4 regions of the Agrobacterium sp. NPDC089420 genome follow, and region 4 is predicted to be linked to each of the others. Evidence: predicted binding sites of a transcription regulator. Region 4 holds the regulator's gene; each other region holds the start of a gene.
The links. The regulator PhoB, encoded in region 4, activates phosphate uptake and scavenging genes when phosphate is short. The targets are predictions, from matches to a motif close to TGTCATNNANCTGTCAT.
Positions count from the first base shown of each region.

Region 1: a site for PhoB is predicted at 4,417-4,433, ahead of ACI2KA_RS13225 (UDP-2,3-diacylglucosamine diphosphatase). Genes of this name have one in related genera too.
Region 2: a site for PhoB is predicted at 2,962-2,978, ahead of ACI2KA_RS13190 (LTA synthase family protein). Genes of this name have one in related genera too.
Region 3: a site for PhoB is predicted at 2,658-2,674, ahead of ACI2KA_RS15590 (alkaline phosphatase). Genes of this name have one in related genera too.

Region 1 is NZ_JBJDMY010000007.1:119,829-126,988, reverse strand. It holds gene ACI2KA_RS13245 (MlaD family protein) at 1-80, opposite strand, end outside; gene ACI2KA_RS13240 (ABC transporter ATP-binding protein) at 89-895, opposite strand; gene ACI2KA_RS13235 (ABC transporter permease) at 936-2,096, opposite strand; gene dgcA (N-acetyl-D-Glu racemase DgcA) at 2,240-3,223, shown strand; gene ACI2KA_RS13225 (UDP-2,3-diacylglucosamine diphosphatase) at 3,523-4,362, opposite strand; gene ACI2KA_RS13220 (NADP-dependent malic enzyme) at 4,590-6,905, shown strand; gene ACI2KA_RS13215 (DUF2865 domain-containing protein) at 7,042-7,160, shown strand, end outside.
Region 2 is NZ_JBJDMY010000007.1:111,228-118,387, forward strand. It holds gene ACI2KA_RS13185 (DUF1003 domain-containing protein) at 312-845, opposite strand; gene ACI2KA_RS13190 (LTA synthase family protein) at 962-2,902, opposite strand; gene ACI2KA_RS13195 (NAD+ synthase) at 3,126-4,805, shown strand; gene ACI2KA_RS13200 (glyoxalase superfamily protein) at 5,000-5,377, opposite strand; gene ACI2KA_RS13205 (hypothetical protein) at 5,570-6,400, shown strand; cobalamin riboswitch at 6,516-6,700, shown strand; gene bluB (5,6-dimethylbenzimidazole synthase) at 6,796-7,160, shown strand, end outside.
Region 3 is NZ_JBJDMY010000009.1:93,495-100,654, forward strand. It holds gene ACI2KA_RS15580 (ABC transporter permease) at 1-1,366, shown strand, start outside; gene ACI2KA_RS15585 (ABC transporter ATP-binding protein) at 1,363-2,424, shown strand; gene ACI2KA_RS15590 (alkaline phosphatase) at 2,725-4,479, shown strand; gene ACI2KA_RS15595 (hypothetical protein) at 4,588-5,052, shown strand; gene ACI2KA_RS15600 (ABC transporter ATP-binding protein) at 5,056-5,745, shown strand; gene ACI2KA_RS15605 (ABC transporter permease) at 5,742-7,160, shown strand, end outside.
Region 4 is NZ_JBJDMY010000002.1:351,155-358,314, reverse strand. It holds gene apaG (Co2+/Mg2+ efflux protein ApaG) at 1-78, shown strand, start outside; gene ACI2KA_RS04325 (Hsp33 family molecular chaperone) at 236-1,225, opposite strand; gene argF (ornithine carbamoyltransferase) at 1,466-2,383, opposite strand; gene ACI2KA_RS04315 (aspartate aminotransferase family protein) at 2,440-3,639, opposite strand; gene ACI2KA_RS04310 (GcrA family cell cycle regulator) at 4,070-4,603, shown strand; gene phoB (phosphate regulon transcriptional regulator PhoB) at 4,910-5,593, opposite strand; gene phoU (phosphate signaling complex protein PhoU) at 5,625-6,350, opposite strand; gene pstB (phosphate ABC transporter ATP-binding protein PstB) at 6,446-7,160, opposite strand, start outside.

The sequences.
Region 1 (7,160 bases), on a different contig from region 4:
CAGTAAACGAAGCCGAATGCGGCGGCGATCACGATCAGCGTGAAAATTCCGACTATGGTGTAATTCGCCTTGGTTTCCATGCTTCTTGTTACTCCACCGGATTTTCATGTTTGCCGTCCGGAAGAACGACAGAGCGCGCCCGTTTGCCGCGGAAATAGGACTGCACCCAAGGGTCGTCGCAGGCGAACATGTCCTGCAATGTCCCTTCCACCAGCACCTTCTTCTGGCCGAGAACCGCAATGCGGTCACAGACGGAGAACAGGCTGTCGAGATCGTGCGTCACCATATAGACGGTCAGGCCGAGCGAATCACGCAAGCGTGCGATCAGCATATCAAATTCCGCCGCCCCGATGGGATCGAGGCCGGAAGTCGGCTCATCGAGGAAAACGAGGTCGGGATCGAGCGACAGCGCCCGGGCGAGCGCGGCGCGCTTGATCATGCCGCCGGAAAGCTCGGATGGGTATTTGTCGCCGGCATCGGGCTTCAGCCCCACCATCTCGATCTTGAGATAGGCGAGCTCGTCCATCAGCTTCTTCGGCAGGTCCAGATATTCCCGCATCGGCAGCTGGATGTTTTCCTTCACCGTCAGGCCGGAAAACAGCGCGCCCTGCTGGAACAGCACGCCGAGCCGCTGGTCGAGCATCATGCGGTCGTCTTCGCTCGCCTTGTCGTAATCGGTGCCGAGAATGCGGATCGCACCCGCCTGCCGCGGCAGGAGCCGCAAGATCGCCCGCATCAACACGGATTTGCCAGCGCCTGATGGCCCGATAAAGCCGAGGATTTCACCGCGATAGACATCGAGGTCGAGATTTTCCAGCACGTTCCGGCCGTTGAAACCGACGGTCACGCCCTCGACGGAAAGCACAACTTCGCGCCCGTCCCTGTCCTTTTTCATCTGCTCCCGGTTCTGTTCCGCCTGTTCCAACGCGCCCTCCCTAAAAATCGATGGCTGCGTAGAAGATGGCGAAAAGACCATCCACGAGAATGACGACGAAGATCGACTTCACCACCGAGGAGGTGACGTGTTGGCCGAGCGATTCCGCCGAACCGCCCACCTTCATGCCTTCCACCGCCGCGACGATGCCGATGATGAGCGCCATGAACGGCGCCTTGATCATGCCGGCGGCAATGGTCGATTCCTCGACCGCGCCATGCAGGCGCGACAGGAACACCTCGAAGGTAATGCCGGAATAGGCAAAGGCCACGATGGCCGCGCCGAAAAGCGCTGCAAAATTGGCGAGAATGGTCAAAAGCGGCAGCGCGATGGTCAGCGCCACCAGCCGCGGAAACACCAGCACGCCCACCGGGTTGAGGCCGATGACCTTCAGCGCGTCGATCTCCTCGCGCATCTTCATCGAGCCGATTTCCGCCGTGATGGCGCTGCCGGAGCGGCCGGCGATCATGATCGCGGTCAAGAGAACGCCGATTTCGCGCAATTGCAGAATGCCGACCAGATCGACGACGAAGACTTCCGCACCGAAATATCTGAGCTGGAACGCGCCCTGCTGGGCGATGATCGCCCCGATCAGGAACGACATCAGCATGATGATCGGCACGGCGCGCACGCCCATATGGTCGATTTGGTTGACGATCGCCGCCGGCGAGACGCCGCGCCCGCGCCCCAGCTTCATCTGCGCGCCGCGCACCGCGGAGCCGAGAATATACATGCCCGCCAGGAAATCCGCGCCGTTCTGCACCACGGCCTTGCCGATCGGCGCAAAGATGCGCTCCACCAGCCCTTCGCGGACGACCGGCTCCGCCTCAAGCTCGGCCCTGTCGGGCAATTGGCCGATCACGTCCTCGATGCGGTCGTTGCCGGTGAGCGTGACGGTTGCGCCATTCGCCTCCAGATCCTTGCGCAGGCGCTGGATGATCCATGCGCCGGTGGTGTCGATCGCCTCCACGGCGGAAAGATCGATCTCCACCGCACCCGCAGGTTTGCCTTTTTCGATCCTGTCCAGGTTTTCGAAAATTCCGGAGAGATTGCTGTTGCGCCAGGAGCCGCTCATGACATAACGAAAGCCCCCGCCGGAGACGGAACCGTCTTCGGTGATAGCGGCCGGGTTCGCCTGTTGCCGTGTGTCCTGTTCTTGCATAATGCTCCGAGCGAGTGCAGCCGTCACGAGATTCTTAAAGGTTTCATAACGTTTTGGCCTCCGGCAAGCCACAGTGACGGCCGACAATTCGTGATAAATTTGGCGTCATGTGTCTTTTGCCGCCCAATCGGAAGTGAAAAAACATGCCCCGTTACCTGCAAGCCACAACAGAACGTTTTCCCGTCGCCGGCAGCTTCACCATTTCACGCGGCACCCGCACACATGCGGATGTCGTAACGTGCATCATCCGTGATGGTTCCTTCACCGGCAGAGGCGAATGTGTGCCCTATCCGCGTTACGGGGAGAGCATCGAAGGCGTGCTGGCCGATATAGAGGCGATGGCCGAGCGGATTGCCGTCGGCCTGACGCGGCAGGAGCTGCAGCAGGCGATGAAGCCGGGTGCGGCCCGCAATGCGGTAGATTGCGCGCTCTGGGACCTCGAAGCCAAGATAAGCGGCAGGAGCGTCGCCGAGCAGGTTCTGGCACGGGCGGCACAACCGCTCGTCACCGCCTATACGATTTCGCTCGCCGACCCGCAGACCATGGCCGCAAAGACCGCGGAGAACGCCGGCCGCCCGCTCCTGAAGATCAAGACCGGCACCGCCGATGACGAGGCCCGCCTGCGGGTCGTGCGCGCCGCGGCGCCCGAGGCGCGCATCATCATCGACGCCAATGAGGGCTGGAACGACGATAATATCGAATATTATCTGCGGCTTGCGGCGGAACTGAAGATATCGCTGATCGAACAGCCGCTGCCCGCCGGCAAGGACGCCATCCTGTCCCGCATCGACCATCCGGTGCTGATCTGCGCCGATGAAAGCGTGCATTCGACAAGGGACCTCGCCGGTCTGCGCGACCGCTACGATGCGATCAACATCAAGCTCGACAAGACCGGCGGCCTGACCGAAGCGCTCGTCATGAAGGCGGAGGCAGAGCGGCTCGGCTTCACCATCATGGTCGGCTGCATGCTCGGCACCTCGCTCGGCATGGCGCCCGCCGTATTCGCCGCACAAGGCACGGCCTTCGCCGATCTCGACGGGCCGCTGCTGCTGGCTGAGGATCGTACGCCGGGGCTGGTTTATGAGGGTTCGCTGGTTTATCCGGCGAAAGCGGAATTGTGGGGGTAGAACTCTCGCTAAAGGTCCGCACTGGGGTGGTGTCGAGAGGCTGCATTCGCACCATCTCTCCGGTGCCTCACCGAAAGGTTACTGAGAAGGCTTTAAAGCCTCACCTCCGTCATGCCGGACCTGATCCGGCATCCAGCCACGGCGCGTCTGCGCCGTGAGAAATAGATCTTACGCGATCAAAGACTTGATCGCACTGGATCCCGGCTCAGGGCCGGGATGACGGTATGCGGATGCTACAATTTTTGCCAAACACTTCGTTTACAGGTGGGCCTACCATCCGCCCAAACAAACGCCCCAACTCAGGCCGCATGCTTGCCGATCAACCCCGGAATATCCACCGGTTCCATCTCGTCCGATGCCTGCTCGGCGGTCACGTCGCTCGTCTGCATCCAGGTGATCAGCTCGAAGCTGCCATCGGCATTTTCAGCGATCGCCGTGCAGCTTTCCACCCAGTCGCCGGTGTTGATGTAGCGAATGCCATCCATGTCTTCCATGACAGCATGGTGGATGTGCCCACAGATCACGCCATCGACATTGTTGCGCCGCGCCTCGTCGGCCACCACGCGCTGGAATTCGCCGATGAAGTTGACGGCGTGCTTGACCTGCAGCTTGGCCCAGGCCGAAAACGACCAGTAAGGCAGGCCGATGCGGCGGCGCACGGCGGCGATGGCGATGTTGATGGCGATGGCCGCGTCATAGGCCCAGTCGCCGAGATAGGCGAGCAGGCGGGCGTTGCGCACCACCACGTCGAATTCGTCGCCATGGATGACGAGGTATTTCTTGCCGTCGGCCGCCTCGTGGATCATGCGCTCGGCTACTTCGATGCCGCCGAAATGCATGCCGGGGAATTCCCGCAGGAATTCATCGTGATTGCCGGGAATATAGACGATGCGCGTTCCCTTGCGCGCCTTGCGCAACAGCTTCTGCACAACGTCGTTGCAGCCCTGCGGCCAGTACCAGCTGCGGCGCAGGCGCCAGCCATCGACGATGTCGCCGACGAGGATGATCGTCTCGGCCTCGTGATATTTCAGGAAGTCGAGCAGATAGTCCGTCTTGGCCGCCTTGGAGCCGAGATGAACATCCGAAATGAAAAGCGTTCTGAACTGTCTGGTTTCGATTTGACCGGCCACGGATTTCATCCCCCTGTTCGGTTGCGTCCCTGCGGCTTTCTCACCTCTCAGAACCAGACTCGTGTTTCAGCAACATGACAGAGGCGGTTTTTTGTATGGAATATGACGATCCGCTTCACGAAAACGCGAATAAGCCATGCGCGCATTTGCATGAGCCTGCGGCAAATAACGGCTGTACCGCGGGGAAGTTTGTTGTATTCAGGGCCACCAGACGCAATTAGACATGACGGTGGAAAATGACCTCTCACGATAAGAACAACACGCCCGCCAACACGGCAAAGGCCGACATCGAGGAACAGGCGCTCTTTTTCCACCGCTATCCGCGCCCCGGCAAGCTGGAAATCCAGGCCACCAAGCCGCTCGGCAACCAGCGCGATCTCGCACTGGCCTATTCGCCGGGCGTCGCCGCCCCCTGCCTCGCCATCCATGAAAATCCGGAGATGGCGGCGGATTATACCGCCCGCGCCAATCTCGTCGCCGTCATTTCCAACGGCACGGCGGTGCTTGGCCTTGGCAATATCGGCCCGCTCGCTTCCAAGCCTGTCATGGAAGGCAAGGCCGTCCTCTTCAAGAAATTCGCCGGCATCGACGTCTTCGACATCGAGATCGACGCGCCCGGCATCAACGACATGGTGTCGACCATCGCAGCGCTGGAGCCGACCTTCGGCGGCATCAACCTTGAGGACATCAAGGCGCCGGAATGTTTCGAGGTGGAACGCCAGCTGCGCGCGAAGATGAACATCCCGGTCTTCCACGACGACCAGCACGGCACCGCGATCATCGTCGCCGCCGCCGTCACCAATGCGCTGGAACTGGCCGGCAAGTCGCTGTCCAGCGTCAAGATCGTCGCCTCCGGCGCCGGCGCGGCGGCGCTTGCCTGCCTCAACCTGCTCGTCTCCATGGGCGCGGCCAAGGAAAATATCTGGGTCCACGACATCGAAGGCCTCGTTTATGACGGCCGCAACGTGCTGATGGACGAGTGGAAGGAAGTCTACGCCCAGAAGACCGACAAGCGCGTGCTGGCCGAAACGATCGACGGCGCGGATGTCTTCCTCGGCCTATCCGCCGCCGGCGTCCTGAAGCCGGAACTGCTGGAGCGCATGGCCGAAAATCCGCTGATCCTGGCGCTTGCCAACCCCAATCCGGAAATCATGCCGGAAGCGGCGCGCGCCGCCCGCCCGGACGCGATGATCTGCACCGGCCGTTCGGACTTCCCGAACCAGGTGAACAACGTTCTCTGCTTCCCCTATATTTTCCGCGGCGCGCTGGATTGCGGCGCAACCACGATCAATGAAGAAATGAAGATGGCCGCCGTGCAGGCCATCGCCGAGTTGGCGCGCGAGGAAGTCTCCGAAGTCGCGGCAAAAGCCTATAGCGGCGAGACGCCGGTCTTCGGCCCGACCTACCTCATCCCCTCGCCCTTCGATCCGCGCCTTATCCTGCGCATTGCGCCCGCCGTTGCCCGCGCGGCCGCCGCAAGCGGCGTCGCCGCCCGGCCGATCACCGATTTCGAAGCCTATCTCGACCAGCTGAACCGTTTCGTCTGGCGCTCCGGCTTCATCATGAAGCCGGTCTTCAATGCCGCGAAAGCCGCCGAAAAGAAGCGCATCATCTTTGCCGAAGGCGAAGACGAACGCGTGCTGCGCGCCGCCCAGGTGCTGCTTGAAGAGGGCACCGGCATTCCGATCCTCATCGGCCGTCCGCAGATCATCGAAACGCGCCTGAAGCGTTTCGGCCTGCGCATCCGCCCGCATGCGGATTTCGCCGTGGTCAATCCGGAAGACGATCCGCGCTACCGCGATTATGTCGATGATTATTTCGCCCTTGTCGGCCGCGCCGGCATCAATCCGGAAGCCGCACGCACCATCGTGCGCACAAACTCCACCGTCATCGGCGCGCTCTCGGTAAAACGCGGCGAAGCGGATGCGCTGATCTGCGGCCTCGAAGGCCGTTACGACCGGCATCTGCGCGACGTGAACCAGATCATCGGCAAACAGGAGAACGTGCGCTCCTTCGCCGGCCTCAGCCTGCTCATCACCCAGCAGGGCGCGCTGTTTTTGACCGATACCTTCGTCAATAATGATCCGACCTCGGAAGAAGTGGCGGAAATGGCCATTCTCGCGGCCAGGGAAATCCGCCGCTTCGGCATCACGCCGAAGATCGCGCTCGCCAGCCATTCCAATTTCGGCTCGCGCGATTCCGAAAGCGCCCGCAAGATGCGCCGCGCGCTCAAGATCGTGCAGGCGGCGGCGCCGGAACTGGAAGTGGACGGCGAAATGCAGGGCGGCTCGGCATTGTCCGAAGCGCTGCGCAAGCGCGCCATGCCCAACAGCGTGCTGACCGGCGAAGCCAACCTCCTGGTCTTCCCGAACCTCGATGCCGCCAACATCACGCTCGGCGTGACCCGCACGCTGACGGAGGGCCTGCATGTCGGCCCGATCCTGCTCGGCACGGCCCTGCCCGCCCACATCCTGTCGCCCAGCGTCACCTCGCGCGGCGTCGTCAACATGGCGGCCTTCGCCGTGGTGCAGGCCTCGCATCCTTCGGTGTGATAGAGGCGGCATTAACGCAATTTTGAACAGGCTGTTGCCGCATCGCGGCGACAGCCTATGTTATCTTCCTGAAACACGGATTTCGTGAAGTATAACGCCCCTGCCACCGGCCGGGGACATCGAACGGATCGCACAATTGACCCGGCGCAGCCGCATCATCGGCCTCCTGCTTCCCCTTGCTCTTTTCGCTCCGGCCGCCGCTTTCGCGGATCAGGTCTGCGACACGCTTTATGCGCAATTGCGCGAGCCGCCACG
Region 2 (7,160 bases), on a different contig from region 4:
CAACAGCTTCATCCCGCACGGCGCTGCCGGACGGGGATAGCGTGAGGACGTCGGGCGATTGCCCGGCTGCGCTTCGGTTGGGGTTGGTGTGGGTCGGATGCGTTGCGCAGCCGGGTCTTTCACCATGCCGTATCGCGCAAGGGCCGTGCACGGCCGCCTTGCGAAATGGTCCTTTCCACGAACGTTGCCAGCGTTCCACCACCAGGACCGTCCCTCGGTTTCCGCCACGTCTGGCGTCCGCCCGGCGGGACTGCGGTCACTATAACAGCGCCCGCCAAGGCGGGGAAAAGCGGGGATTATTTTTCCGCGCCTCAGCCGTCCTTGCGGGTGACGTGGTGGTGGAGCGCGGCGAGATCCTGCCGCAGCGCAGCAAGCTCGGCCAGCACCTTCACGTCGATCTTTTCATGCAGGGACAGCACTTCCAGCTCGGCCTTCAGGTTCACCTCATAGTCCTTGGCGGCCTCGAAACGGTCGCGGGCTGCCTGGCGGTTCTGCGACATCATGATGATCGGCGCCTGGATCGCGGCCAGCATGGACAGCAGCAGGTTGAGGAAGATGAAGGGGTAGGGATCGAAGGCGCCGGTCGTCAGCACGATGGTGTTGACGATTGCCCAGAACACCAGGAAAAAGCAGAAACCGAGGATGAAACCCCAGGAGCCGCCGACCTTGGCGATATTGTCCGCCAGCCTGTCGCCGAGGCTGGCACCGGCGGAAAATTCCGCGTTGATGTCGCTCGAAACCAGTTTCTTCTGGTGCGACAATTCCAGGATGCGCCGCTCCACCTCGCCGATTTCGCGGGAGGAACGCTTGAAATGCGAAACGATATAGTCGGAGATATCTGACACGGTGTGTCTCCGGTTCTGATGAAATAACCTGCGCTCCGTGCGAGATAAACCCGCATGGCGGCGGAATTCAAACGATTTCCGCCGCCATGCGGTTCAGGCGTCCCCGCCGAAAAGCATCAGACCGCCGGCGCACCCTCGTGCAGCCAGTTGAAGCCGGGGAAGAAGCGCTCGCGGCCATATTGCTGGCCGAACATCATGTCGAACTGCAGCAGGCGGTAATCGCGCACCACGTCGGGAACGGCGTTGGGCGCGATCGACCAGTCGGGCAGGGCCGTGCCGTCGGTCGCCACCAGCATATGCCGGTCGATGACGGAAAAGGCCTGCTGCACCTCGCCGAGCGTGCCGGTATAGAAGGGATCGGAAAAGCCCGCGGTCTTCAGCACGTGGTAGGGCAGAAGCGCCGGGCTGATGGTGCCGATATTCTTGCGCACGCCCTTTTTCGACGACCAGACGACCAGCGGCGTTTCGTGTTCCTTCTTCATCACCTCCAGCGGCGCGCGGCGGCTGGCCACCATGCCCGGCATGTAACCGCTTTCCACGAAGGTCTGGCCGAGCGGCGGCAGGTGATCGCCGAAAAGGACGATGATGGTTTCGCGGTCGCGCTTCTTTGCCCAGCGCATCAGTTTCGAAAGCGCTTCATCGGCTTCCGCCACCCCTTGCGAATAGGTGGCGAGCGCCTGCGAGGCCGAGGCGGAGAGGCCGCCTTCGACGCCGATGGTGTTTTCGGCGTAACGGTTGGCTTCGTAAGGCCCATGTCCCTGCAGGGTGACGGCGAAGAGGAAGAGCGGGTTCTGCGCCTTGTCGGCCGTCGCCATGATCTCGTCCATCAGCGCATCGTCGGAGGCGAAGTTGCCGCGTTTTTCCATGGCCGGCAGCGTCTCTTCGGAGCGGAATTCCTCGAAGCCGAAATTCGCATAGACCTGCTTGCGGTTCCAGAACCACTCCTGGAACGGGTGCATGGCGATGGCGGAATAACCTTCGCCGCGGAAGAAGCTGGCAAGCGAGGGCACCGGGCGGCGGATATATTGCTGATAGGGAATGCTGCCATAGGGCAGGAAGGCGTTGGAAAAGCCGGTCAGCGCCTCGAATTCCACATTCGCGGTCATGCCGCCGAACTCGGGCGAAAAAACGTTGCCGGATTGTTTGGCGCGGATCGCCGGCATCGGGTCGGCCGAGAGCGTGACGTTTTCGAGCCGGGTCGGGTCCCACAGCGATTCGCTCATCAGCATGATGATGTCGGGATAATCGCCCTTGTTGGCGGCGAAAGAGGCGGGTTTCGACGTGAGATCGGCAATGGTGTTTTCGCCGTATCCGCCGGGGGCGGAGACATTGGCCATGGGAATGTTGAAGGCAAAGGCCATCAGGAAACCGTTATGGCGGTAGTTCTCCTGCTGGTCCCACATCATGGGGATGATGTTGAGGCGATCGCGCACCCAGGAATAATGCGAATAATCCATCAGCGAGGCGAGGCCGGCAAGAAGCGGCAGCGCCAGCGCGAGACCGGCGGCGCGTTCGCGCCAGCGCAGGATGGGCGAGTGGCGGCGTGCCAGCAGCCAGAGCATGGCAAGAACCGCAATGGTGGCGCAGATGCCGAGGCCCACCAGCACCGCCGTCAAAGGCTGCGCCTTCAGCATTGTTGGCAAAAGCTCGAGGATCTGGCGGCCGAACAGCAGGTCGGAGGGATAAAGCGGATCGGAAAGATAGGTCTGCTTCTGGGCGGAAATCAGCCCGGTCAGCCCGCAGAGCGGTGCAACCACGATCAGGGACAGGTAACGCCGGCCAAGAAGTGCATCCAGCGCCACGAGAAGGGTAAGCACGGCGGCAATGGTGGTCATGCCGGGACGTGCCGACGAGGTGAGGAAAGCACCGACATCATGGAGCGAACCGCGGGCGATCCATTCCAGCGCCACGACGAGCACGATGGATGCGACCGTCAGATTGGCAAGTGTCTGGGCCGTGCCCGAAAGCTTCGAAAGGCTCCTTGTCCATGCAGGCGAAAAGACAAAACCAGCCTTTTCGGAAGCCGTTGTTTTTGGCGCCGAATGTCTCAAACCCATACTCCGGTATTGCAGGCGGCACGACCGATCCGGGGAGGTGAATCGGGGTGTCGCAAAAGTGTCATGTAACTGTCACATAAGCGCGATGAACGCGACATGAACTTTGCCCAACCTGGCCGGCGCGGCGATAACCTTAGCGTGAACGCGGCCGTGACATGGTTGCCGGGCGCCGCCATGCAATTGCCGCGTTGCGGAGCGGGCACGGGCGCGGTATTGAAAAGCCATGAGCGACAGACACGATATCCAGAACCATCTCCGGATTGCCGTCGGGCAGTTCAATCCCACCGTTGGCGACGTGGCGGGCAATCTCGCCAAGGCGCGCGAGGCAAGGGCCGATGCGGCGACACAGGGCGCCGACCTTCTGCTTCTGACCGAGCTGTTCATATCCGGCTATCCGCCGGAGGACCTGGTGCTGAAGCCGGCTTTCCTGAAGACCTGCCTGAAGGCGGTGGAAGAGCTGGCGGCGGACACCGCCGATGGCGGGCCGGGCGTCGTCATCGGTTTTCCGCGACAGGGCGAAACGGGCCGGCACAATTCGGTGGCGCTGCTGGATGGCGGCAAGATCGTTGCGCTGCGCGACAAGATCGACCTGCCGAATTACGGCGAATTCGACGAGAAGCGGGTTTTCTCCGAAGGGTCGATTTCCGGTCCCTATAATTTCCGCGGGGTCAGGATCGGCATTCCGATCTGCGAGGAAATCTGGAACGACATGGGCGTGTGCGAGACGCTCTCCGAAAGCGGGGCGGAAATCCTGCTGGTGCCGAACGGTTCGCCCTATTATCGCGGCAAGCTTGACGTGCGCCATCAGGCGGCGCTCAGGCAGGTGATCGAAAGCGGTCTGCCGCTCGTTTTCGCCAACCAGCTGGGCGGGCAGGACGAGCTGGTGTTCGACGGCGCAAGCTTCGCCTTTAATGCCGACAAGACGCTGGCCTTCCAGATGAGCCAGTTCGAGGCCACGCTTGCCGTTACCGACTGGAAGCGCACGGAAGAAGGCTGGCGCTGCGAAAGCGGACCTTTCTCGAAAATTCCCGAAGGCGAGGAGGCGGATTACCGCGCCTGCATGCTGGGCTTTCGCGACTACGTCAACAAGAACGGTTTCAAGAGCGTGGTTCTCGGCCTTTCCGGCGGCATCGATTCGGCGATCTGTGCTGCCCTTGCCGTCGATGCGCTGGGCGAGGAGCGGGTGCGCTGCATCATGCTGCCTTACCGCTACACCTCGGAAGAATCGCTGAAGGACGCGGCCGATTGCGCCAGGGCGCTGGGCTGCCGTTACGACATCGTGCCGATCGTCGAGCCGGTGGAAGGTTTTCTTTCGGCGCTGTCGGATCTTTTCGAAGGGACGGAAGAGGGCATTACCGAGGAAAACCTGCAGAGCCGCACGCGCGGCACCATTTTGATGGCCGTTTCCAACAAGTTCGGCTCGATGGTGGTGACGACCGGCAACAAGTCGGAAATGTCGGTGGGTTATGCCACGCTCTATGGCGATATGAATGGCGGTTTCAACCCCATCAAGGACCTCTACAAGATGCAGGTCTATGCCATTTCCAGCTGGCGCAACGCCCATGTGCCGCCGGGCGCGCTTGGACCTTCCGGCGAGGTGATCCCCGCCAATATCATTTCCAAGGCGCCATCGGCCGAATTGCGCCCCAACCAGACCGACCAGGATTCGCTGCCGCCCTATCCGGTGCTGGACGATATTCTGGAATGCCTCGTCGAGAAGGAAATGTCGGTCGAGGAAATTCTGGTGCGCGGCCATGATGTGGCGACCGTGCACCGGGTGGAGCATCTGCTCTATCTCGCCGAATACAAGCGCCGGCAATCGGCGCCGGGGGTGAAGATCACCAAGAAGAACTTTGGGCGCGACCGGCGTTATCCGATCACCAACCGGTTCCGGGATCGGTGATTGACGGCGGCGTGCCATCGATTTCTGGCGGGTGAGTTACCGCCTTTCTCCGTCATCCTCGCCCTTGAGGCGAGGATCCAAGTGCGGTTGAGATTGTGGATCCTCGGGTCAAGCCCGAGGATGGTGTCGCGTGTGAGGAGCTTTTTTGACAGCCCATAAACGGTGCGGAGAAAACCCCGCGCCGTCAACTCACCTCAGATGACCTGCCCGACATCGATGCGGTTGCCATCGGGGTCTTCAAAGACAAAGGCCCTGAGGCCGTAATCCTTGTCCTGCAGGCCCTTGATGATGCGCAGCCCGTGGCCTTTGCACAGCGCGTGCAGCGCATCGACATCGCTGACCAGCATATGCGCCACGTTGAAGGGGGCTGCCTTGTGGGTGGGCTGCAATGTCAGGTGCAGCTCGGCATTGCCCTGTTTCAGGATCATGAAGCCGACGGGGGTGCCGTTCTCGAAGGTCTTTTCAAAGCCCAGCACGCCAACGTAAAAATCATGGGCCTTTTCGATATTTCTGACAGGAAGCATGGCGGCGATCCGGCCGAAGCGGATGCCGTGATCGGCGATGGTCTTCATCGCGGAACCTCGGATCTGGGAGAAACGGCCAGCGGCGCGGACGGTGCCGGGGCGCTGGCGTTTTTTCCGATTTGAATTTGCAGGACGGTGCCTGCGGCCATAGGATCATAATCACGGCGATGGCGGATGCAAACGGAATGTCTCTGTTGCCGAGCGCCTTGAGCAAGAACACAGACACGCCCGGGAGGCAGAATGCGCAGCTCCATCGAAATCTTCAACATCCGCACCCGGCAGATGCGGGTGGTTTGGCAGACGCCGGAACTGTTCGAGGCGCCGAACTGGTCTCCGGATGGAAAATATCTGCTGTTGAACAGCGAGGGGCTGCTTTACCGCCTGTCTCCTGCCGGTGATATGTCACCCGAAAAGGTCGATACCGGCTTTGCGACGTTCTGCAACAACGACCACGGCATATCGCCTGACGGTTCGCTCTATGCCATTTCCGACAAGGTGGAGTTCGGCAAGAGCGCGATTTATCTGATGGCTTCGGCGGGCGGCGCGCCGCGGCTGATGACGAAGAACCTTCCCTCCTACTGGCATGGCTGGTCGCCGGACGGGAAAAGCTTTGCCTATTGCGGCATTCGCGATCAGGTTTTCGATATCTATTCCATGGATATCGAGACCGCCACCGAGACGCGGCTGACCCATGGCGAGGGCCGCAATGACGGACCGGATTATTCGCCCGACGGCGCGTGGATCTATTTCAATTCCAGCCGCACCGGGCGGATGCAGATCTGGCGGGTGCGGGTGGACGGTTCCGCCGTCGAACGCATCACCGACAGCCCCTATGGCGACTGGTTTCCGCATCCGTCTCCCAAAGGCGACAAGGTGGTCTTCGTTTCCTATGACGGCGATGTCTTCGACCATCCGCGTGATCTCGACGTGCGGGTGCGGCTGATGGACATGGAGGGCGGCAATGTCGAAACGCTGTTTGAACTGTTCGGCGGGCAGGGCACGATGAACTCGCCCAACTGGTCACCGGATGGCGATGAATTCGCTTATGTGCGGTATTTTCCGGTTGCGTGATGCCGTAAGCGGTGCCGCTTGCGTCATGCCGGGTCCAGGGCGGAAGGATGGAGGTGAGGGCACGGTCATATTGTCGCGCCAGCCGGGTGATACTTGCATTCGCAAATTTTCTTGCCCATAGCTTCCTGCGTCAGGTGCCCGCCCTTGCGGCGGGAGAATCGGGAATCCGGTGAAAGACCGGAACGTGCCCAGCGCTGTGAGGCGGATGCCCTTTTTTTTATGCCACTGAAGTTATTCGGGAAGGCGAAAAAGGGCGGATGAAGCCGAGTCAGAAGACCGGCCTGGCAGGATAGACCGAACCGCGCGGACGGCGGCAGGTTGCTGAAGAGGCGTGTCGCTGCTGCAAAACCGGCATGGTTTCGGCACCCGCGCGCCCGCATTGTTGGGGTTAAACGATGCCGACCGATCCGTCCGCTGGCAATTCACTACGAGCCGATCCATGCGATCATGCGCTTTCGCCCGCCCGCCCGTTTTCCGGCGAGGAGCGCGAGGCGATCTACCGCGCCATCGAGACGCGCCGCGATGTGCGCGACCAGTTCCTGCCCGATCCGCTGCCGGACGAGCTTGTCGAGCGTCTCCTGAATGCGGCGCATTCGGCGCCTTCCGTCGGTTTCATGCAGCCGTGGAACTTCACCCTCGTCACCGATGGCGCGGTGCGGCAGGCGGCCTTCGTGGCCTTCAGCCGCGCCAATGAAGAGGCGGCGGCGATGTTTCAAGGCGAGCAGCAGACGCTTTATCGCAGTCTGAAGCTCGAAGGCAT
Region 3 (7,160 bases), on a different contig from region 4:
CGAATGGCTTTCCTATCTCTTCGGTATTGAACCGGGTCGCTGGCTTTACGGCATGACCGGCATCTGGATCGCGCAGGTCCTTTCTTTCACGCCCATCTCGTTTCTGGTGCTGATCGGCGTGGTCGAAGGTGTCAGCCCGTCGATGGAAGAGGCTTCGCAGACGCTGCGCGCCGACCGCTGGCGCACCTTCTGGCGGGTATCGCTGCCGCTGATGAAACCCGGTCTCGCCAATGCCTTTCTGATCGGTTTCATCGAGAGCATGGCGGATTTCGGCAATCCTCTCGTCCTTGGCGGCACCCACGGCGTCTTGTCGACGGAAATCTTCTTCGCCGTCGTCGGCTCGCAGAACGATCCGTCCCGCGCCGCGGTCCTGGCGATCATCCTGCTGTGCTTCACGCTTTCGGCCTTCCTGGCCCAGCGCCTCTGGCTGTCAGGCAAGAATTTCGCCACGGTGACGGGCAAGGGCGACAGCGGCGCGCATATCGCGCTTCCGCGCGGCCTGTCCATCGGCGTTCACGCTGTCGTCGTGCCGTGGATGGTCTTCACCATCGTCGTTTATGGCATGATCCTTGTCGGCGGTTTCGTAAAGACCTGGGGTCTCGACAATTCCCTGACCTTCGACCATTACGTCCGCGCCTTTTCCGTCAGCTTCTCCAATGGCTCAATCGCCTGGACCGGCGTGGCCTGGAACTCGTTCTGGACGACGATGAAGATCGCGCTGGTTTCGGCGCCGCTCACCGCTGCCGTCGGCCTTCTGACCGCCTACATCATCGTGCGGCAGAAATTCGCCGGCCGGAACCTCTTCGAATTCGCGCTGATGATGAGCTTTGCCATCCCCGGCACGGTCATCGGCGTCAGCTATATCATGGCCTTCAACCTGCCGCCCGTGGAAATGACGGGCTCGGCGCTGATACTGATCGCCTGCTTCGTCTTCCGCAACATGCCGGTCGGCGTGCGCGGCGGCATTGCGGCGATGAGCCAGCTCGACAAGAGCCTCGACGAGGCCTCGCTGACGTTGCGGGCCAATAGTTTCCGCACCATCCGCAAGGTCATCCTGCCGCTCTTGAGGCCTGCGATCACGGCCGCGCTGGTCTATTCCTTCGTGCGCGCCATCACCTCCATCAGCGCCGTCATCTTCCTCGTCAGCGCCGAATACAACATGGCGACCTCCTATATCGTCGGCCTCGTCGAAAACGGCGAATATGGGGTGGCGATCGCCTATTCCTCCATGCTGATCGTGGTGATGATCACCGTCATTACCGGCTTCCAGCTCATAGTCGGCGAGCGTCGCCTGCGGCGTGAAAACCGCGTCGCCGGCCTGCCCTCCGCTTCCTCCGTTCCTCTTGCCCAGGAGAAAACCGCATGATTTCCGTAAAGCCCGGCTCCGTCACCTTTCAGAATGTCCGCAAGACCTTCGGCGCCTTCACCGCCATTGCCGACCTGTCGCTCACCATCGAACCCGGCACGCTGGTCACCCTGCTCGGTCCCTCCGGCTGCGGCAAGACGACGACGCTGCGCATGCTCGCGGGTCTCGAACACCCGACCTCGGGACGCATCCTTATCGGCGATCAGGATGTAACGATGCTGCCGGCCAATGAGCGCGATGTCTCGATGGTCTTCCAGTCCTATGCGCTTTTCCCGCACATGACGGCGCTCGACAATGTCGCCTACGGCCTGCAGTCCTCCGGCCTGCGCAAGGCGGAAGCGCGGGAAAAGGCGGAGGAAGGATTGAAGCTCGTTGGTCTCGCCGGCATGGGCCATCGCCTGCCCGCCGAACTTTCCGGCGGCCAGCAGCAGCGCGTGGCGGTCGCCCGCGCCCTGGTGCTGGAGCCGCAGGTGCTGCTGCTCGATGAGCCGCTTTCCAACCTCGATGCCCGCCTTCGCCGCCGGGTGCGCACCGAAATCCGCGAATTGCAGCAGCGGCTGGGTTTCACCGCCGTTTATGTCACGCATGACCAGGACGAGGCGCTGGCGGTTTCCGACCGGATCATCGTGATGAAGGATGGCGAGATTGCCCAGTCGGGTGCGCCGCGCGATCTTTACGAGGCCCCGGCCTCCGCCTTCATCGCCGATTTCATGGGCGAGGCGAATGTCGTCGCCTGTGAGGTGGTCGGCCTTGATGGACCGGAAGCGCTGATCCGCGTCGGTGGTATCGCTCATCGTGTGCAGGCGGGCGGAGCCAAGCCCGGTCCGGCAAAGCTTGCGGTCCGCCCGGGCTCGATCTCCATCGGCCAGCCGGGCGGCCATGGGCTTGCCGGCCGGGTTCTGCACAGCGCCTATCTCGGCGGTCACGTGGAATATGAGGTGGAGACCGATATCGGCACCCTGTTCATCGTGGATCATACGGCCGATACCGGCCTGCCGCCGGCAAGCGACGTGACGCTGGGGTTCAGGAACCGTGGCATTGCCCTGATCCAGGCCTGATTGCGGGGCTGCAAGCCGACGCAAACCCGAGCCCGCCTGTTGCGTGCTGCCCATGACAGGCCGCCGAAGCGTGCTTATCAACAGGCGGGCGAAGGGTATTCGCCACGGGACCGGGACAGGAACGCTTGTCACAGGATCGGCTTGCGCCGCCCGGCAACCGAAGGGACATGACGTGCTCAACGCATCCCAGCAAAATTCCGCCGACACCCGCTTTCAGAATATGGCCGTCTACAAGTCATGTAACTGTCATATCGCGGGCTTAGGAGAGATTGTGGTTTTCACATGTCTCGTGAGGGGAATATGCGCGGAATTATTGCTGCTTTGGTCGCTACGACCTTTCTCGCCGGCGCCGTTCAGGCTGCCGAGGTCTATCCGCTTGATCGTGCGACGATCCTGGCCGGTTCGCCGTTTGATTTCAAGGCTGAATTCGACGCCGTCGTAAAGCCGGAAGACGTCAGGATCACCGTCAACGGAAAAGATTACAAGGCTCTGCTCGGCAAGGATGCCGAGTTCGTTGCCGAAGAAAAGAACAAGGACAAAGTTCTTGGTTCTGCCGTCATTTTGCGTGGCGTTTCGCTCGCCGATGCCGGTGATTACAAGGTTGAAGTTTCGGCCGGTTCCGAAACCAAGAGCGTGACCTGGACCGTCTATGGCACGCCGGACCAGGCGAAGGCCAAGAATGTCATCTTCCTGATCGCCGACGGCCTGTCGGTTGCCCACCGTACGGCCGCCCGCATCATGTCCAAGGGCATGACCGAGGGCAAGGCCAATGGCCGTCTCAATATGGACGATGTGCCGCCGGTCGCCTTTATCGGCACTTCCGCCACCGATGCCGTCGCCACCGACAGCGCCAACACCATGTCGGCTTACATGACCGGTCACAAGACCGCCGTGAACGCCATCGGCGTTTATGCCGACCGTACCCCGGCGTCGCTGGACGATCCCAAGGTGGAAACGCTTGCGGAAGCGCTGCGCCGCCAGACCAAAAAGTCGATCGGCATCATTTCCACCGCCGAAGTGCAGGATGCGACGCCGGCTGCCGTCGTTGCCCACACCCGCAAGCGTGGCGACAAGGCGGAAATCAACGGCATGCTGTTCGACGTGAAGCCGGATGTGCTGCTCGGCGGCGGTTCCGCTTATTTCCTGCCGCAGTCCACCGCCGGTTCCAAGCGCAAGGACGACAAGGACTATATCGCCCTGTTCAAGGACGCAGGCTATACGCTGGCTACCAGCAAGGCGGAACTGGCCGCGGCGGCCGGCACCAATACCGGCAAGATTCTCGGCCTGTTCCACACCGGCAACATGGACACCACGCTGGACCGCGAGTTCCTGAAGAAGGGCACCACGGGCAAGTTCCCGGATCAGCCGGGTCTCGTCGACATGACCAAGGTTGCGCTCGACAGCCTGTCGAAGAACCCGGACGGTTTCTTCCTGATGGTTGAAGCGGCCAATGTCGACAAGATGTCCCACCCGCTCGACTGGGATCGCGCCGTTATCGACACGATCGAATTCGACAAGGCCATCGGCGTCGCCCGCGAATTCGCAGCCAGGAACCCCGATACGCTGATCATCGTCACCGGCGACCATACGCATGGCGTTTCCATCATCGGCACCGTCGATGACGACAAGCCCGGCACGGACATGCGCGAAAAGGTCGGCACCTATGCCGAAGCCGGCTTCCCGAACTATGAGGACAAGGACGGCGACGGTTATCCGGACAGGGTCGACGTCTCGCGTCGCCTGTTCCTGAACGCCAATAACGGCCCGGATCACTACGAGACCTTCCGCCCGAAGCTCGACGGCCCCTTCGCACCGGCCATCCAGAACGAAAAGAAGGAATATATCGCCAACGAACAGTACAAGGATGTTCCCGGCGCCGTTCTCGTCACCGGCATCATTCCGAAGAGTTCGGACAGTGGCGTGCATGCGGTCGACGATGTCGTGCTGCAGGCCGAAGGTCCGGGCGCCGAAGGTTTCCGCGGCTACATGGAACAGAGTGATGTCTACAAGGGTCTCGCAGAAGCCCTCGCGCTCGGCGCAAAGCAGACCAACTAAAAACTGAACGGGGCAGGGGCGCACTGTGCGGTGTGTCCCTGCCGGTTTCCGGCCTCGCATTGCCGGCCAAGGCTGACGATGCGAGGCCTTTCAAGAAGGAGAATGGTCATGGGCAAGCCTGATCAGGCGTGGTTCAGCCGTCGCCAGACCCTGGGTCTCATCGCCGGTCTGCCGCTGCTGGCCGCCGGCACGCGCGCGCAGGCGAAAAGCGACCTCACCTTTGACGAGCTTTATGGCAAGGTCAGCGTCCTCGGGCTGGAATTTTCCGAAAAGGTCAAGCAGCTGAACGGCAAGGAGGTCGCCATGCGCGGCTTCATGGCGCCGCCGCTGAAGGCCGAAGCGCAGTTTTTCGTTCTGACCGAAATACCGATGTCGATCTGCCCGTTCTGCTCAACCGATTCCGACTGGCCGGACAATATCGTCGTTGTCTATCTCGGCGAGAAACAGACCTTTACCCAGCCCAGCCAGACGATCGAAGTACGCGGCACGCTGGAAACGGGTTCCTGGACCGATCCGGATACCGGCTTCGTCAGCCTGCTGCGCATCCGCCAGGCAGAATACGCGACGGTTTGAGACATGCTGCCTCTGACGATAGACAATCTCGCCGTATCCTTTCCCGGCCTGGCGACGCCGGTGCTGGTTATCGACCAATTGGAAATCGCCGCCGGAAGCCGCGTGGCGCTGACGGGCGGTTCCGGCTCTGGCAAGAGCACCCTCATCAACATCATAGCCGGCCTTGAACGTGTCGCGGCCGGCCGCGTCGTCTGGCAGGACACGAATATCGCGGCTCTTCCCGAAGGCCGCCGTGACCGTTGGCGGGCCGAAAATATCGGTCTCGTCATGCAGGAATTTCATCTCTTTCCCGGCCTGTCCGCGCTGGACAACATCCTGCTGCCGGCCCGCCTGTCGCGTGTGGCCAATGCAGACCTCATAAAGCGCGCACAATCCCTGTTTGCGACGGTCGGCCTCAAACGCCCCGGGCAGCACGTCGAAACCATGTCGCGGGGTGAAATGCAGCGGGTTGCCATCGCTCGCGCGCTGCTGCGCAGCCCCGGCGTCATCATCGCCGACGAACCGACCGCGAGCCTCGATCTCGACAGCGGCGAGGCCGTCGGCGATCTGCTGCTTTCGGTTGCCGCCAGCACTGGCAGCACATTGATTGTCGCCAGCCACGACCAGCATCTTGTCGGCCGTCTCGACCGGCGCCTGACCCTCAGCGGCGGCCGTATCGTCGCCGATAGCGAGCGGAAGGAGATTGCGGCATGATCGGTTTCATTCTTGCCGATCTGCGCCGGCTGTGGCTGGGCGGCGCGGTCGTGGTCCTCCTGGTGGCGCTGGCCACCGCGCTCGGTGTGGCGGTCACGCTGCAGGAACGGTCGCTGCGCCTCGGCAGCGCCCGCGCCGCCGATAAGTTCGATCTCGTTGTCGGCGCCGCCGGCAGCGAAACCCAGTTGATCCTCTCGTCCGTCTTTCTGCAGGCGGCGCCGCTGCCGCTCGTGGACGGCGCCGTCCTCACCAGACTTGCCGCCGATCCGCGCGTCGCCTGGGCCGCGCCGGTCGGTTTCGGCGATTCCTTTTCCGGCTATCCCATCGTCGGCACGACGACGAGCCTTGTCGGCAACACGACAACCGGTTTTACCGAGGGCAGGATCTTCGCGCTGGAAGGCGAAGCCGTCCTCGGTGCCGCCGTCAATCTCTCCATGGGCGCCGAGATCAAGCCGATGCATGGCACCACCGAGACTGGCGGCCACACCCACACCGAAATCGCCTATACGGTCGTCGGCAGGCTGCAGCCGACCGGAACGCCCTGGGATCGCGCCATTCTGGTGCCGATCCAGGCGGTGTGGCACGTCCATGGTCTTGGGCAGAACCATGGTCACGATCACGGGGAGGAAGAAGGCGTGGACCATGCGGATGCGCATGGCGGCGGCCACCAGGAGGCCGATCACGCCCAAGCCCAGGCCCAAGTCAAAGTCCAAGTCCAAGTCCAAGCCCATGGAGATGGCGGGCATCACGAGGAGGGCGACACGCACTCGGAAGGGGAGGCGGGCCACGACCACGCCGCTGCCCGGACCGGGACGCAGCAGGGGCAGGATGAGGCTCCGGTTTCCGATGTTTCTTCGGGCCATGCCGAGGCCGATCATCATGGCGGCATCGATGCCGATGCGCCGATCGTGGAGACGTTCGGCGAGGACCTGCCCGGGTTGCCGGCCATTCTCGTCAAGCCGAAGACGATTGCCGATGCCTATCGCCTCAGGCAGGAATATCGCAGCGGCAATACGCTTGGCGTTTTCCCCGGCGAGGTCCTCACCGGCCTTTATGCCACGCTTGGCGATGCCAAGACGGTGCTGAGCGCGGTTGCGGCCGGGTCTCAGGGGCTGGTGGCGGCGGCGCTGATGCTGGTGACGGTGATCCATATCGGGCAACGGCGTCGGCAGATCGGCGCGTTGCGGGCATTCGGGGCGCCCCGCAGCTCGGTTTTCGCCATTGTCTGGCTGGAGCTTTTCTTTCTGGTGGCGCTTGGTGTCGGCATCGGTTTTCTGCTCGGATTGGGGGCGGCCCATATCGGCGCGCAGCTTTTTACTGCAAGAAGCGGCGTGATCCTGCCCGTTGGCTTTACCGGCGAGGATCTGCGTCTTGCAGTCTTTTTGCTGAGTTTTGCTGCCGTTCTGGCGGCGATA
Region 4 (7,160 bases):
GACAATGGCGAGGTGTTCAACGTCACCATACCGGCCTTTTCACTGGATTCACCCGGCCTGATGCGGGTCCTGAACTGAAATGGAAGCCCCGATATTGCAGGCGTAACGATATCGGTTGAGAACCCGCCAGCCGGGACCTGGCCCGGCATCATAGGTCTTTTCTACCAGAGACGCGATTGTGTCGCATCCCGGCTCAAGGACGGGATGACGGCGTGCGGATGCCACGGTTTCGCCTTCAGACGTTTTCGAACTCGCTGACATCGTAGCGATAGGTGGTGGAGCAGAACTCGCAGGTCACGGCAATGGCGCCGTCTTCTTCGCTCGCCTCGATCTCCTCGGCGGTGAAGCCGGAGAGTACGCCCTTGATCTTGTCCCGCGAGCAGCTGCAGCGGTCGAAAATGGCCTGCGGATCATAGATGCGCACACCACTTTCATGGAAAAGCCTGAAGAGCAGGCGTTCCACCGGCACCTGCGGATCGGTCAGCTCATCGGTATCCACCGTGTTCAACAGCGTGACGGCTTCCGTCCAGGCATCGTCCTCCTGTACCTCATGACCGCCCTCATCGCCGTCGCCACCATGCAGGTCGCGCATGCGCAACCGCTCGGGCGCCTGCGGCAGGAACTGGGCGATGACACCGCCGGCGCGCCAGCCGTGGCGGGGCTTGCCTTCGCCGTCGCGGTCGAAGAACTCGGCAACGCCAAGACGCACGCGAGTGGGAAGCTGCTCGGACTGGCGGAAATAGACGCCGGCAATATCCTCCAGCGAGGAGCCATCGAGCGGCACAATGCCCTGATAGGGCTGCATGCCGGCGCCCTGATCGATGGTGAAAGCCAGAATACCGCTGCCCAGCAACTGTTCCGGCGAGGTCGCGCCGGCTGCGATTGCCGCCGCCAACCTGTCCTCATCGAAACGGGCGTAAGCGCGCATGCTTTCCGGCGCGGAGAAATCCGCCACCAGCAGGTCCACCGGGCCGTCACCCTTGGTCTGAACGGTCAGCTTGCCGGAAAACTTCAGGGATGTGCCGATGAGCGCCGTCAGAACCGTCGCTTCTGCCAGCAGACGGGCGACCGCCGCAGGATAATCATGCCGCTCGAGTATGGCATTCAACAGCGGTCCGACCTGTACGGCGCGGCCGCGCACGTCCAGACCTTCGACCTGAAAGGGCACAACCTTGTCGTCGCCAGCAAAATCGAGATCATCCAGTTCAACCGTTACATCTGCCATGTGATACTCCCTGGCGCAGCCGTGGCGCCGCTACCGTCCAAAAGTCCGGCTTTTACAGTGTGGTTTTTTGCTTGTCGCACAGAGACCCGGGAAGCGAAACCGCTTCCGGAGAAAAACGTGCAAATCGTGGCGCTGACCCGCCGGCAGAACCGACGGGCCGCTTCGAAGTCCCACAGATGGTAATCTACGCAGACAAGTTCAAGCGCCCGGTGGGATGAGTATCCGCGCGGGTGCTTTTCGTCAGATGACGCCCATGCACCATGCGATGATGGACTTCTGCGCGTGCAGGCGATTTTCCGCCTCATCGAAGACCACGGATTGCGGGCCGTCAATGACCGCATCCGTCACTTCTTCACCGCGATGCGCCGGCAGGCAATGCATGAAAAGCGCGTCTTTTTCCGCCTTGGCCATCAGGGCGTCATTGACCTGATAGGGCTGGAAGATGTTGTGACCGCGCGCCTTGTGTTCCTGGTTCATCGATACCCAGGTGTCGGTGACCACACAATCCGCCCCCGCTACCGCCTTGTCGGCATCGTGGCACAACATGATCTCGCCGCCATTGTTGCGCGCCCAGTTCAGGAACTTGTCATGGGGCTCAGACCCCATCGGCACCGCCATCGTCATACGATAACCGAAGCGGGCGGATCCTTCGACGAAGGAATGCAGAACATTGTTGCCATCCCCCGTCCAGGCGATGGTCTTGCCCTTGACGGGGCCGCGATGCTCTTCGAACGTCATGATGTCCGCCATGATCTGGCAGGGATGGGTATCATCCGTCAGAGCGTTGATGACCGGCACGGTTGCGTGTTCGGCAAGTTCCAGCAGGCGCGAATGATCCGTCGTGCGGATCATGATGGCGTCCACATAACGCGACAGCACCTTGGCCGTATCGCCGATCGTTTCCGCACGACCCAGCTGCATCTCCGTACCGGAGAGGAAAAGCGTCTCACCGCCGAGCTGGCGCATTCCGACATCGAAGGAGACGCGGGTGCGGGTGGACGGCTTTTCGAAGATCATTGCCAGCATCTTGCCGGCAAGCGGCTTCTCCGCGGTGCCGGCCTTCGTCGCGGCCTTGCGCGCGCGGGCATCGTCAAGAATTGCCCGCAGGTCCTGCGAGCCAACGGCCGACAGGTCGAGAAAATGTTTAGGTGAAGCCATTTCAAACTGTCCCATGCTCGCGAGCCTCCGGGAGAGGCCCGCCCTCTAGTGTTTCCTCAGGCGATTTTCGCCTGTTTTGCGGTCAGGGATGCGGCTGCCGCTTCAACGCGCGCCAGGCCTTCACGGGCCTCTTCCGCGGTGGTAACGAGCGGCGGCAGAAGGCGGATGACGTTGTCGCCCGCCGGCACGCCCAGCAGATGTTCGGCGCGCATGGCCTGCAGCAATTCACCTGCCGGAACCCTGGCCTTGATGCCCAGCAGCAGGCCTTCGCCGCGGATTTCCTCGATGACATCCGGATACCGGTCCTTCAGCGAGGCAAGCCCCTGGCGGAAAACCAGTGCGACATCGCGGACCTTCTCGAGAAAGCCATCGGAAAGAACGACATCGAGCACGGCATTGCCGACCGCCATGGCCAGCGGGTTGCCGCCATAGGTGGTGCCATGCACGCCCGCCGTCATGCCCGAAGCGGCATCCGCGGTTGCAAGGCACGCGCCGAGCGGAAAGCCGCCGCCGATACCCTTGGCGACCGCCATGATATCGGGCGCGACGCCGGTCTGTTCATAGGCAAACAGCCTGCCCGTGCGGCCAACGCCGGTCTGGACCTCATCAAAAATCAGGAGCAGGCCGTGCTCTTCGCACAATGCCCGAAGAATTTGCAGGAATTCCTTGCCGGGGGCACGAATGCCGCCCTCACCCTGAATGGGCTCGATAAGGAGTGCGGCCGTCTCGGCCGTGATGGCGGCCTTCAGCGCATCGACATCACCGAAGGGCACCTGGTCGAAACCTTCGACCTTGGGGCCGAAGCCTTCCAGATATTTCTGCTGGCCGCCGGCGGCGATCGTCGCCAGCGTGCGGCCATGGAAGGCGCCTTCGAAGGTGATGATGCGGAATTTTTCCGGATGGCCCTTCGAATAATGATAACGGCGCGCGGTCTTGATGGCGCACTCCAATGCTTCCGCACCGGAATTGGTGAAGAAGACCTTGTCCGCGAAAGTCGCTTCCGTCAGGCGTTTTGCAAGTTTTTCCTGCCCGGGCACTTCATAGAGGTTCGACACGTGCCAGACCTTCTCGGCCTGGGTCTTGATCGCCTCGACGAGGTGCGGATGCGCGTGGCCCAGCGAGTTGACCGCGACACCGGCTGCAAAATCCAGATATCGTTCGCCGCTTTCCGTGAACAGCCAGACGCCTTCACCGCGCTCGAAGCGCAGGGGGGCTCTTGCAAATGTATCGAACAATGGCGCGGCGGCTTCGGCCATGGCTGTATCACTCCTTGCGCGGATGCGCTGTCAGACGGTTGTCAATAGGCTTGAAGGGTTATCCCTCGCCTGAAAATCAAAAATGCCGCCTTGCGGCGGCAGGGGCACTATTGTCACTTCGCTTGCCGATGTCAACAAAAGTCCGCGTTTCCCGGGCTTCTCAAGCACTAGTAGGCGGCGGCAACCGAGCCCCAAGGTGTTGCCTTTCAGACTCAACTCGCCAGCAAGTTGGGGAAAACCGGAAAATCGATTCCAGATGATTCCCGCGACTCTTGCCACGGAGTCGGGCTGGCACTAGGTTAATCGCTAATTACTAGACTGCATTGCGGCGGAACTAGTCACCAAAAATCCGGCGGAAACCACGCTCACGGCACGCCCGCGAGACGGAGAGGGATTCTGCCGAAATATACGCGACAAGCGGAGAAGCGGCATGAACTGGACAGACGAACGGGTCGAAAAGCTCAAGAAATTGTGGTCCGAGGGGCTTAGCGCCAGCCAGATAGCAGCGCAGCTGGGTGGCGTCAGCCGCAATGCCGTGATCGGCAAGGTCCACCGTCTCAATCTGCCGGGACGCGTCAAGGCCGGCGGCCCGGTCACCTCGGCGCGCTCCGCGCCGAAACGCACTGCCGCGCCCGCACCGCGCGCGACCAATTTCGCGGCCCGCGTCAGCGCAGCGCCGGCACGTGCCCTCAATCGTTCCAACGCGGCAACGGCTCTTCACGAACAGATCGACATCGAAACCGCAGAGGTTCTCGATTATGCTCCGTCCAGAAACGTCGTCACCCCGATTTCCCGTCGCCTGACCCTGACGGAATTGACGGAGCGCACCTGCAAATGGCCGGTCGGCGATCCCTTGAAGGACGATTTCCATTTCTGCGGTTGCGAGGCACTGGAATCCTCGCCCTATTGCAAGTTCCATGCGAAACTTGCCTATCAGCCTGTGAGCGAACGCCGTAAGGCCTGATGGTCAGGATGCACATTCGCCATCAAATATAACGGGCCTTGTGGCCCGTTTTTTGTGCCTGGCCGACTGCCGTTTCGGTTTTTCGCAGAAGCGCACCGGCACATGCCGCAGAAACTTCCCTCCTGTCTTCGGGCCGCGCGATGACCCGGATCGCAGCACGTCGCCGATCTTCTGCCCCACCGGAAGACCGACCGGACGCTTGGGAAACCGGACATAAAAAGGGCCTGAAACCATATGCGGCTTCGGGCCATTTTTGATTGTCGTGTTCAATGTCAATCGGAATAAGATACACAGACCGAGCTTCGCTCAGGCCTCCATCGAATATCCTGCGCCGCGCACGGTGCGGATGACATCCTGCATATGCGAAAAATTCAGCGCCTTGCGCAGGCGGCCGACATGCACATCGACGGTGCGCTCATCAACATAGATATCGTGGCCCCAGACGCCATCCAGGAGTTGCGAGCGGGAAAATACCCGGCCCGGCGATGTCATCAGAAATTCGAGCAGGCGGAATTCCGTCGGTCCAAGGCGCACTTCACGGCTTTTGCGGTGGACGCGATGGGTCTCGCGATCGAGTTCGATATCACCGCATTTCAGCACCGACGAGAGAACCTCGGGACGGGCGCGGCGCAGCATGGCCTTGACGCGGGCCATCAGCTCCGGAGTCGAGAACGGCTTGACGACGTAGTCATCGGCGCCGGTGGCGAGACCGCGAACCCTCTCGCTTTCCTCGCCACGCGCCGTCAGCATGATGATCGGCAGACGCTCGGTTTCCGGCCGCATTCTCAGCCGTCGGCACAGTTCGATACCGGAGACGCCGGGCAACATCCAATCCAGGATCAGAAGATCAGGAATACGCTCCTGCAACCTGATCTCCGCCTCGTCGCCCCGGGGTATCGTATCGACGTCATATCCCTCAGCCTCGAGATTGTAACGAAGCAGGACGCTCAACGCTTCCTCATCTTCCACAACTGCAATCTTGGGCACCATATGCTGAACTCCGCAAGCTTCTGCTTGTCTGTTACTCGGTCACCGAACCGAGCGTGTTGGAACTGTCGTCCTTCGGACGCTCGCCCTCCGGCTGGCTGCCGGTGGTCATGTAATAGATCGTCTCGGCGATGTTGGTGGCATGGTCGCCGATACGCTCGATGTTCTTGGCGCAGAACAGAAGATGCGTGCAGGTGGTGATATTGCGCGGATCTTCCATCATGTATGTCAGGAGTTCGCGGAAAAGCGACGTATACATGGCGTCGATTTCCTCGTCACGCTCGCGGATGGCATTGGCCTTCTCGGCGGAACGGGTGGAATAGACGTCAAGCACTTCCTTGAGCTGGACCAGCGCCAGTTCCGAAAGATGCTCGATGCCGCGGGCGAGCTTGCGCGGCACGCCGGTTCCGGCCACTGCAATCACGCGCTTGGCGGTGTTCTTGCCGAGATCGCCGACGCGCTCGAGGTCTGCCGCGATACGCAGCGTACCGATGATTTCGCGAAGATCGGCCGCCATCGGCTGACGTCTGGCGATGGTGACGATGGCCTTGTCGCCGATCTCGCGCTCGGAATGATCGAGGATCGTGTCATCGGAAATGACTTTCTGCGCCAGGGCCGCATCGGAATTGACGAGCGCACGCACGGCGTCGGCGCACATCTGCTCGGCCAGACCGCCCATTTCGGCGATACGGCGCGTCAGGAACTTCAATTCGTCGTCATAGGCGGACAGAATATGCGAATGGGTCGTTGTCTGTGTCACGGTCTAGTCCTCCGGCTTGGCCTTCATGCACATACACAGCAGCGTAAGGCAGAGGCACCAGTCTTGTTCGGTTTCGATAAAGCGCCGGCCGGGGATCAGCCGAAGCGGCCCATGATGTAATCCTGCGTGCGCTGGTCATCCGGATTGGTGAACATCTTGTCGGTCTCGTTTTCCTCGACGAGGTGGCCAAGATGGAACATCGCCGTGCGCTGGGAAACGCGCGCCGCCTGCTGCATGGAGTGGGTGACGATAACGATCGTATAATTGGTGCGCAGCTCGTGGATCAGTTCCTCGACCTTGGCGGTCGCGATCGGATCGAGCGCCGAGCAGGGTTCGTCCATCAGGATAACCTCGGGGCTGACGGCAACCGCACGAGCAATGCACAGGCGCTGCTGCTGGCCGCCGGAAAGGCCGGTGCCGGATTCGTGCAGACGATCCTTCACCTCGTTCCAGAGACCGGCCTTCTGCAGGCTCTGCTCGACGATCTGGTCCATGTCCGCCTTGTTACGGGCGAGACCGTGAATACGCGGACCGTAGGAAATGTTTTCGTAGATCGATTTCGGGAAGGGGTTCGGCTTCTGGAACACCATACCGACACGGGCGCGCAACTCCACGACATCGATCGCCTGATCGTAGATATCGTCGGTGTCGAGCGTGATCTTGCCGGTGACACGGCAACCGTCGATCGTATCGTTCATACGGTTGAGGGTACGCAGGAAAGTGGACTTGCCGCAACCGGACGGGCCGATCAGCGCCGTCACCGTATTTTCGCGGACATTGAGGTTCACGTCGTAAAGCGCGCGCTTTTCG